Regions from separate parts of the Streptomyces capitiformicae genome, predicted to be linked through region 2. Evidence: riboswitches for the same ligand, from Rfam matches in the RefSeq annotation. Region 2 holds a riboswitch; the other holds the start of a gene.
The links. Region 2 has a riboswitch for glycine ahead of gcvT (glycine cleavage system aminomethyltransferase GcvT). Riboswitches for the same ligand answer to the same signal wherever they lie in the genome.

Region 1: it holds a riboswitch for glycine, as region 2 does, so the genes downstream of both, gcvP (aminomethyl-transferring glycine dehydrogenase) here and gcvT (glycine cleavage system aminomethyltransferase GcvT) in region 2, are expected to answer to the same signal.

What each region holds. Positions count from the first base shown of each region.
Region 1 covers NZ_CP022161.1:9,451,302-9,456,419, forward strand. The annotation lists gene CES90_RS42415 (MerR family transcriptional regulator) at 1-94, shown strand, start outside; gene CES90_RS42420 (DNA polymerase IV) at 190-1,593, shown strand; gene CES90_RS42425 (PRC-barrel domain-containing protein) at 2,175-2,543, opposite strand; glycine riboswitch at 2,667-2,762, shown strand; gene gcvP (aminomethyl-transferring glycine dehydrogenase) at 2,936-5,118, shown strand, end outside.
Region 2 covers NZ_CP022161.1:973,900-979,017, reverse strand. The annotation lists gene CES90_RS04460 (hypothetical protein) at 1-397, shown strand, start outside; gene CES90_RS04455 (enhanced serine sensitivity protein SseB C-terminal domain-containing protein) at 505-1,293, opposite strand; gene CES90_RS04450 (enhanced serine sensitivity protein SseB) at 1,486-2,262, opposite strand; gene CES90_RS04445 (AAA family ATPase) at 2,456-3,124, opposite strand; glycine riboswitch at 3,272-3,370, shown strand; gene gcvT (glycine cleavage system aminomethyltransferase GcvT) at 3,536-4,678, shown strand; gene gcvH (glycine cleavage system protein GcvH) at 4,799-5,118, shown strand, end outside.

The DNA.
Region 1 (5,118 bases), 8.5 Mb from region 2:
GCAGCTGCATGGTGAGCGGGTCGACACGGGGGAGACGTTGGTCGGTCACAACCCCGCGGACGAGCTGGCGCGGAGGCGTAACAGGGCTGTCTGAGAGCCGTTGGCGGAGCGGGGCGCCAGGTGGTATGCGGTTGCTGTCGGGTCGGCTATAGCGGGGCATTGTCAGTGGCATAAGGCAGCATCGGAAATGTGAGAACCGCGCCCACGATTCTGCATCTCGACATGGATGCCTTCTACGCCTCGGCGGAGCAGGCATCCAAGCCGAGCCTGCGTGGGAAGGCCGTCATCGTGGGTGGGCTCGGGCCGCGTGGTGTGGTCGCCACTGCCTCGTACGAGGCCCGAGTGTTCGGGGTGCACTCGGCGATGCCGATGGCGCAGGCGCGCCGCCTCGCGCCCAATGCGGCCTATTTGATGCCGCGCTTCGATTTCTACCGGGCGATCAGCGAGCAGGTCATGGGGCTGCTGCGGGTGCTGTCGCCGTTGGTGGAGCCGCTCAGCCTGGACGAGGCGTTCGTGGACCTGGAGGCGGGGAGTGCGGCTTGGGACGAGGCGTCGGCGCGGCTCGTCGGGGCCAAGCTGCGCGCGGACATTCGGGCGGTGACCGGGCTGACCGGATCCGTGGGGCTCGCTGCCTCCAAGATGCTCGCGAAGATCGCCTCCGAGCAGGCCAAGCCGGACGGTCTTGTGCTCATCGAGCCCGGGACCGAGCGGGCGCTGCTCGGGCCGATGTCGGTGCGGATCCTGCCGGGGGTGGGGCCGGCGACCGGGGACCATCTGCGGCGGGCCGGGATCACGACCGTCGAGGAGATCGTGGAGGCGGGAGAGGACGAGGTCGTACGACTGCTGGGGAAGGCCCATGGGCATGGGCTGTACGCGATGGCGCTGGCGCGCGATGACCGGGCGGTGGTGGCCGAGCGGGACACGAAGTCCGTGTCGGTGGAGGACACGTACGACGTGGACATCCATGACCGGGTTCGGGTGCGGCTGGAGGTGCAGCGGCTTGCCGATCGGTGTGTGCGGCGGCTGAGGGGGGCCGGGCTCTCGGGGCGGACCATCGTGCTGAAGGTGCGGCGGTATGACTTTTCGACGCTGACCCGGTCGGAGACGTTGCGGGGGCCGACGGACGACCCTGCCGTGGTGCGGGAGGCCGCGGGGCGGCTGCTGGAGGCCGTGGACACGACTGGGGGCGTGCGGTTGCTCGGGGTGGGGGTCAGCGGGCTCGCCGACTACACGCAGGAGGATCTGTTCGCGCAGGCGGCGGGGGAGCCGGAGCCCCTTGAGGAGGAGGCGGTGGAGGAGGCCGTGGCTGAGGAGAGTGTGTCTGTTGAGCGGCAGTGGCGGGCGGGGCGCGACGTGCGGCATGCCGAGTACGGGCATGGGTGGGTACAGGGGAGTGGGCTCGGGCGGGTCACTGTGCGGTTCGAGACGCCCGGGTCGGAGCCGGGGCGGGTGCGGACGTTTCGAACCGAGGACCCTGATCTGGAGCCGGCGGATCCGTTGCCGCTGATATCGGGCGGGCCGGTGGAGTCGTCGTCGGAGCCCGGGCGAGTGGTGGAGAGCGAGTCGAGGTTGGGGTCCGGGGCGGAGGGCTGAGGACCGTTGTAGACCGCCGGCCGACGATGTCGCGGTTGAGCGCCGTTGCGGCGGGATGGGAAGACGAGGGAGGTAAGGCCTGGCCTCGGTGGGTGCGGTGGGGGAGGTGGCAGCTCTGGTGGGCGGGGAATCAAGCCGCCGGTGGGGTGGTGGGCGGATGCAATAGCCATGACCGGCCCCGGAGGCAAAGCCTGGTGGGCGAAGGAGGCGCAGCAGCCCCTGACTGGGACGGGAGATAAAGGCCGGTGTGTGGGCGAGGTGGCTGCCCTGGTGGGGGCGGGAGGAAAAGCCCGGTAGGCGGGAGAGGGGCAGCCCTGTCGGCGCGGTGGGTAACGCTCGGAAGGTGGGAGAAGTTGCTGTCCTGGCGGGCTGGCGGGCTGGCGGGCTGGCGGGCTGGCGGGCTGGCGGGCTGGCGGGCTGGCGGGCTGGCGGGCTGGCGGGCTGGCGGGCGGGCGGGCTGGCGGGGTGGGGGGGTGGGGGGGGGGGGGGGGGGGGGGGTGGGGGGGCGGGGGGGGGGGGGGGGGGGGGGGGGGGGGGGGGATGCCCCTTGTGGGACTGGTGATTTAGGTGTTGGGGGTTGGTCAGGGGTCCTCCTGGGTTGTTGTGTTCGTGGAGTTGTGGTTGAGCGGGGGTGGAGGGGCTATGTCCAGGCCGTAGTGGTGGTAGAGCTGGAGTTCTTGTTCGGGGGAGAGGTGGCGGCCTACGCCGAAGTCGGGGGCGTCTTTGATGAGGGAGCGGTCGAAGGGGACTCGGAGGGTGCCCTCGATGAGTTCGCTGGGCTCGAGGGGGACGAACGCGTCGCGGCCGAAGAGGCCCATGCGTATCGCGGCCCACTCGGGGATGCCGGTCGCGTCGTCGAGGTAGACCTCGTCGACGGTGCCGAGCTTGGTGCCTTTGCGGTCGAACGCCTTGCGGCCGATCAGGTTGCGCGGATCGATGTCGGTCTGCACGTGCCCTCCAAGTGGTCGCAAAGGGGTTGCAAATCGTCTCTCACCACTACGAAAAGGCACATTGGGAAAGGCGGCCACTCGAGGCACGTTCATGGACCGCGCTGATACGCTGGCAGCGGCTGTTGACCCCGTGCGGGAGAGTCCTCCGGACATCATCGGAGGCGCCGAAGGAGCAAATCCTCCCCGGAATCTCTCAGGCCCACGTACCGCACGGACGAGGTCACTCTGGAAAGCAGAGCGGGTGTCGACGGCTTCCGCTCTCACCGACGGTGAAAGCCGGTTCGCGCCTGGACCGGTGAAGCTCTCAGGTTGAGATGACAGAGGGGGAGGCCGTCCGGGCACCCGTGCCGTGGTGCCCCTCGAAGGTCGCGTCAGACCAGGAGGCCTCCGCAATGACCGCCCATCGCATGCCGCTCTCGGAGCTTGAACAGGGAATCCCCTTCGAACGGCGCCACATCGGACCGGACGTCGAGGCCCGGGCCAAGATGCTCGCGCAGGTCGGGTACGGCTCGCTCGACGAGTTGACGGCCGCCGCCGTCCCGGATGTGATCAAGAACGCTGAGGCCCTGGAGTTGCCGGGCGCGCGTACCGAGGCAGAGGTTCTCGCAGAGTTGCGTTCGCTCGCGGACCGTAACCAGGTGCTCGGCTCGATGATCGGGCTCGGGTACTACGGGACGTTCACGCCACCCGTCATTCTGCGGAACGTGATGGAGAATCCGGCCTGGTACACCGCCTACACGCCATATCAGCCGGAGATCTCGCAGGGGCGGCTCGAGGCACTGCTCAACTTCCAGACCATGGTCGCCGATCTGACCGGTCTGCCCACCTCCGGGGCCTCACTGCTCGACGAGGGCACCGCCGCCGCCGAGGCCATGGCGCTGTCCCGGCGCATGGGGAAGAACAAGAAGGGCCTGTTCCTGGTCGACGCGGACGCGCTGCCGCAGACCATCGCCGTGATCGAGACCCGCGCCGAGCCGACCGGGGTCGAGGTCGTCGTCGCCGACCTGAGCGAGGGCATTCCGGCCGACGTGGCCTCGCGTGAGATCAACGGCGTGCTGCTCCAGTACCCGGGCGCCTCCGGTGTCGTACGCGATCTCAAGCCGGTCATCGAGCAGGCTCATGAGCTCGGAGCGCTCGTCACCGTCGCGGCCGATCTCCTCGCCCTCACATTGCTGGCGTCGCCCGGTGAGCTGGGTGCTGACATCGCCGTCGGTACGACGCAGCGGTTCGGTGTGCCGATGGGCTTCGGTGGGCCGCACGCGGGCTACATGGCCGTACGGGAGAAGTTCGCGCGCAGCCTGCCCGGGCGGCTCGTCGGCGTCTCCGTGGACGCGGACGGGCACAAGGCGTACCGGCTCGCCCTGCAGACGCGGGAGCAGCACATCCGCCGGGAGAAGGCGACCAGCAACATCTGTACGGCTCAGGTGCTGCTCGCGGTGATGGCCGGGATGTATGCCGTCTACCACGGGCCCGAGGGGCTGCGGACCATCGCGCGGCGTACCCACCGGTACGCCACCGTCCTGGCCGCCGGTCTCACGGCCGGCGGAGTCGAAGTCGTGCACGGCGCCTACTTCGACACCCTCACCGTGCGGGTGCCGGGGCGGGCCGCCGAGGTCGTCGCGGCAGCGCGGGAGCACGGGGTGAACCTGCACCTCGTGGACGTCGACCAGGTGTCGATCTCCTGTGACGAGACCACCACGCGGGCGCAGCTGGGCGCCGTATGGACCGCGTTCGGGCTGGAGGGGGACGTCGAGGCCCTCGACGCCGCCGTCGAGGACGCGCTGCCGGAGGCGCTGCTGCGCTCCGACGAGTACCTCGTGCACCCGGTGTTCCACTCGCACCGGTCCGAGACCGCGATGCTGCGCTACCTGCGGCGCCTCGCCGACCGGGACTACGCGCTGGACCGGGGCATGATCCCGCTGGGCTCCTGCACGATGAAGCTCAACGCGACCACCGAGATGGAGCCGGTGACCTGGCCCGAGTTCGGGCAGCTGCACCCGTTCGCGCCCGCCGAGCAGGCACAGGGCTACCTCACCCTCATCCGCGAGCTGGAGGAGCGGCTGGCGGAGGCCACCGGCTACGACAAGGTGTCGCTGCAGCCGAATGCCGGCTCGCAGGGTGAGCTGGCCGGGCTGCTGGCCGTACGTGGGTACCACCGTGCCAACGGTGACGAGCAGCGGACGGTGTGTCTCATCCCGTCCTCGGCGCACGGGACGAACGCCGCGAGCGCCGTCATGGCCGGGATGAAGGTCGTCGTCGTGAAGACCGCCGAGGACGGTGAGATCGACGTCGCGGATCTGCGGGCCAAGATCGAGCAGTACAGCGACGAGCTGGCCGTGCTGATGATCACGTACCCGTCGACGCACGGTGTGTTCGAGGAGCACGTCGCGGACATCTGCGCGCAGGTGCACGACGCGGGCGGGCAGGTGTACGTCGACGGTGCCAACCTCAACGCGCTGGTGGGCCTCGCCAAGCCGGGGCGCTTCGGCGGTGACGTCTCGCATCTGAACCTGCACAAGACGTTCTGCATTCCGCACGGCGGCGGCGGTCCGGGCGTCGGTCCCGTGGCGGTGCG
Region 2 (5,118 bases):
GCGCACCGCGACGAAGCCGGAGCGGGTGTCCGTGCGGGTGCCCAAGGTGACGACCATCAGGGCGGCCGTCAAGGGCCCGGGGAAGCCGGCGACGGTACTGGCCTCCCTCGCGAAGCAGACCAAGCTGAAGCTGGCCGACGTCAACGAGCCCACACCCAGCCTCGTGGGCGTCTCGGCCAAGGTGAAGGCCGGCAAGACGGTCTTCTACGCCGGCACCACCAAGGCCGACGGCACATACACGTTCAGGACCTGCAACAGCAAGGGCACGGCTTACGGCGCGGCCAAGAAGGGCACCGCCGTGAGCTGGAACCTCAAGCTGTCCCGGAACGCGGTCCACTGCAGCGTCAAGACCGTCGACCCGCTGGCCGCCGCGGCCCAGCAGAAGTTCTGCCGCTGAAGCCGGTAGCGAATCTGCCGCTGAAGCCGGTAGCGAAGCGGATCGCTTCACGCACATGACGGAGCCCCTGGGGGTGTCACCACACCCCCAGGGGCTCCGCCCGTTGCTCAGTAACCGCCCGGGTAGCCGTACCCACCCGCTGCCGGGGCCTGGGCCGGGGCGCCGTGGGCCTCGCGGTCGTAGAAGGGGCGGGCGGCGGCGCGCAGCCACATCGCGACCGGGTCGTACTCGTCGGACATGGCGACGGTGGAGACGGGCAGGCCGTCCGGGACCGCGCCGATGGACTGCTGCATCATCGCCCGTACCGAGTCCACGGCGGGCGGCGAGGTGTCGTACACGTCGAGCCCGATGGCGAGGTACGGGGCGCCGAGCGCGGGTTGCACCCAGGCGCGGCGCAGGGAGCGTACGGCGGGGGTGCGGTGGGCGTTCTGCGTCAGCAGGGCGTAGAACTGCGGGATCTCGATGGCCGGTTCGGACAGCCGGAGCGGGCCGGCGGGCTGCCGCTCCAGGCCCGTGGCCATACGACGCAGATCCAGCCAAGGGATGCCCACGCCGCCGCCCGGCGCGTGCGGGTTCAGCCAGAGGCCGTAGTGGTCCGGGTAGAGGGTGCGGGCCACGTCGAGGCCGTCGACGACCTCATAACTGCGGTTCCAGCCACTGGCGGATAGCTCCTGGGCGGAGGTCACGCACGGGGCGTAGTTGAACCCGTCCACCTCCATGTTCCCGTACTGCGCGTCCGGGGAGCCGGCCTGGCCGTGCCACAGGAGCATCCAGATCTGGCCGGTGGAGGGGGCGGCCAGGGCACGCAGCAACGCCTCGTAGGCGTCGTATCGCCCGGGCGTCACCTGGCGCAGCATGTGCTCGACCTGCCCGGTCGCCGTGCCGCTCGCGCTCACGTTGGCCGCCCTTCGGTTTGAGCCCTGGTTGGGGTTGGACCCTGGTTGTGGGTCCAGCTTAGGTGGTGTGCGGTTTGAGCCGGTCAGGGCTCGGGGCTTGTTGTGCGTTGCGGGCCGCGCGTGCGTGGGGGTTGATCGCGCCCACGCGGCGGAGCCGCATATCGACACAGCCCCGCGCCCCTTGAAGACCTGTCAGTAGCCCTGTTGGTAGAAGGGCCGTGCCTTCTCCCGGAGCCAGTCGCATACCGGGTCCTGGGCCACATCCAGGAAGACCATGTTTACCGGCCAGGGGACGGGGGCCTTGGCCAGGGCGCGGCCCAAGGCGTCCAGGGGGACGGTGCGGTCGGTCTCCCAGGAGGCCAGTTCGATGCCGATGAACATCACGGGGGCGGCCGTCTCGATGGCGGCGAGGCAGCGGCGGGCGGTGAGGACGACACCGGTCGCGGCGAACTCGGCGGAGGCGGCCGCGAGGAAGTCCAGCGGGTCGTCCTGCCAGTCGGGCTCGAACAGGCGGACCCGGGCCCCGCTCGCCGCCCCGTCCAGCGAGGTCCGCCCGGCCCGGCACAGTTCGGCCACGGCGGGCGGCGGCAGCGGGATGCCCACGACACCGTCCGGGTTGAGGGCGATCCCGGCCTGCGGGGGCAGGCCGCGGGCGAACTCGACGGCCGGCGCGATCGTGTACGACATGTGGTTGCCGACGACCTGGCGGAACTGCTCCTCGGAGCTGAAGACCGGCACGTACACCTGCCCGTCGAGCTCCATCGTCGGCAGGTCGAGCTGGCCGCTGTGCGGGCCGCCGCCCTCGGGCAGCGGCACCCAGACGAAGCTGCGGGCCAGCACCTCCACGATCCGGGCACCCGCCGAGGGCACCCCGAGAGCCGCGGAGAGCACCTCCTCCAGCTCATTGCCGGGCCACCCGCCATGCCCATGAGGGTGCGCCTGTGCCGGAAAGTCCGCCGCGAAGTCCATCTGCTGCCTACCGCTTTACTCCGTGATGCTGTTGTCCCCGAACTTTAATGCGCCGAGCAAGGGCAGCGCCCCCGAAGGGGCGGAGGGCTGTGTCGATGTGCGGCTCCGCCGCGTGGGCGCGATCAACCACGACGCACCCGCAGCCCGCAGCCCGCAGCCCGCTATGTGCAGCAAGTCCCAAGCTCTCAACGACTCAACCCACGAAGTCGATCCTCTTCAAGACATCCGCCGCGTCCCGATCGATCAGCACCGCAGCCCCGCACCCCTCCGGCAACCGTCCCTCCTCCACCGCCCGCAGCAGCCGAGTCATCGCCGCCCGATGCCGCGCGAAGGCATACCGCGACACTCCGCGGCCGCGGCTGCGCTGGCCGTCGCGAGCCTCACCGGGAGTGACGTCGAGCAACAGCAGATGCAGGGTGCCGCCCCGTTTCCCGGCCTCGCGCGCGAGCCACGCCCGTACCCACGCCTGCGTCCCGCAGTCGTGCACGACGACACCCTCGCCGGACCGCAGCGCGCGCCGCAGTCCGGTGTAGTGGGCGAGGCGCACGAACGGCCGGTAGACCGCGTACGGCAGGAAACGCGCGAGGCGGGCGTCGAAGCGGTCGCGGGTGTCCTGGGAGTCGATCCGGATGCCCGGCACCGCGCGCCGCATCAGGGTCGACTTTCCGCTGCCGGGGAGCCCGGTGACCACCACGAGGTCGTCCGGTCCGAAGGACAGCTCGTGCGGACTTCGCCCGGCCCGCTCCCTGAGGTCGCGGACGACCGCCCTCGGGAACGGGCCGCACGCATCACCGGCCGGGGCAGCGGGCTGCTTGGGCAGCGCGCCGCCCCAGGTCGTCGCGTACGCCGTGGTCCTGTTCACCGTTGCCGTCCTCCCCAGGGGTTGGAAGACCCATCCCCACAGACTGTAAAGAGAAGGTAATGCCCGATCTCTCCTGGTTCAGTCCTCGTATGGCCACAAGAGTGCTACGGATGCAATGATGTGCGCGCCAACTGCATACCGGCCGCTTGAATCCGCGCGGGAGAGCTCCCAGCAGTCGTTCGCTGGGGCGCCGAAGGAGCAAGTCCCTCCCTTGAATCTCTCAGGCCCAGATACCGCGCGGGCGAGGCACATCTGAAAAGCGAGTCGCTACCACAGTGGCTCCACCCACGGTGCAAGTCACGACCACCGGTACATACGGTCACCGGTACGTACGGTCGTGGTGAACCTCTCAGGTTCCGATGACAGATGGGGAGGAAAGACCTCGCCTGTCATGCCATGGGAGCAGAACCGATGAGCAGCAACGCCCCCGCTGAACCGCGTCGTACCGCGCTCGATGCCCTGCATCGCTCGCTCGGCGCGACGATGACCGACTTCGCGGGCTGGGACATGCCCCTGCGATACGGCTCCGAGCGCGACGAGCACAACGCCGTACGGACGAAGGCCGGGCTCTTCGACCTGTCGCACATGGGCGAGATCACGGTGACCGGGCCGGAGGCGGCGCAGCTGCTGAACTTCGCCCTGGTCGGCGACATCGCCTCCGTCGGCGTCGGCCGCGCCCGCTACACCATGATCTGCCGCGAGGACGGCGGCATCCTGGACGACCTGATCGTCTACCGGCTCGCCGAGACGGAGGCCGGGTCTTCCCACTACATGGTCGTCGCCAACGCCTCCAACGCCCAGGTCGTGCTGGACGCGCTCACCGAGCGTTCCGCGGGCTACGACGCCGAGGTGCGGGACGACCGGGACGCGTACGCGCTGATCGCCGTCCAGGGCCCCGAGTCGCCCGGGATCCTCGCTTCCCTCACCGACGCCGACCTCGACGGCCTGAAGTACTACGCGGGTCTGCCCGGCACGGTCGCCGGTGTCCCGGCGCTGATCGCGCGCACCGGGTACACCGGCGAGGACGGCTTCGAGCTGTTCGTGCGGCCGGAGCACGCCGTGGAGCTGTGGCAGGCGCTGACCAAGGCGGGCGAGGGCGTCGGTCTGGTGCCGTGCGGGCTGTCCTGCCGGGACACGCTGCGTCTGGAGGCGGGCATGCCGCTGTACGGGCATGAGCTGTCCACCGAGTTGACGCCGTTCGACGCCGGGCTCGGGCGGGTCGTGAAGTTCGCGAAGGAGGGCGACTTCGTCGGGCGTGCCGCACTGGAGGCCGCCGCCGAGCGGGCCGCGAGCAATCCTCCGCGCGTCCTGGTGGGACTGGTCGCCGAGGGCCGCCGGGTCCCGCGCGCCGGGTACCCGGTCGTCGCCGACGGCCAGGTGATCGGCGAGGTCACCTCGGGCGCCCCCTCTCCGACCCTGGGCAAGCCGATCGCCATGGCGTACGTCGACGCCGCGCACTCCGCGCCCGGTACGGCCGGGGTCGGGGTGGACATCCGAGGCAGCCACGAGCCGTACGAGGTCGTGGCGCTGCCGTTCTACAAGCGCCAGAAGTAAACACTGTGCGCGGCGGCCCCTGCAGCCGCGGTGACGCCCGCGCACATTTCCGCTGTTCACGCTCGCTTTCCGCAGTACCCCCTTCATCACCACTCCCGCGCGTACAGGAGAATTCAGGCCATGAGCAACCCCCAGCAGCTGCGCTACAGCAAGGAGCACGAGTGGCTGTCAGGCGCCGAGGACGGCGTCTCGACGGTCGGCATCACGGAGTTCGCGGCGAACGCGCTCGGCGATGTCGTCTACGCCCAGCTCCCCGAGGTGGGCTCCACGGTGGCCGCGGGCGAGACCTGCGGTGAGCTGGAGTCGACGAAGTCGGTCAGCGATCTCTACTCGCCGGTCAGCGGTGAGGTCACCGAGATCAACGAGGACGTGGTCAACGATCCGTCGCTGGTGAACACCGCCCCGTTCGAGGGCGGCTGGCTGTTCAAGGTACGCGTCGC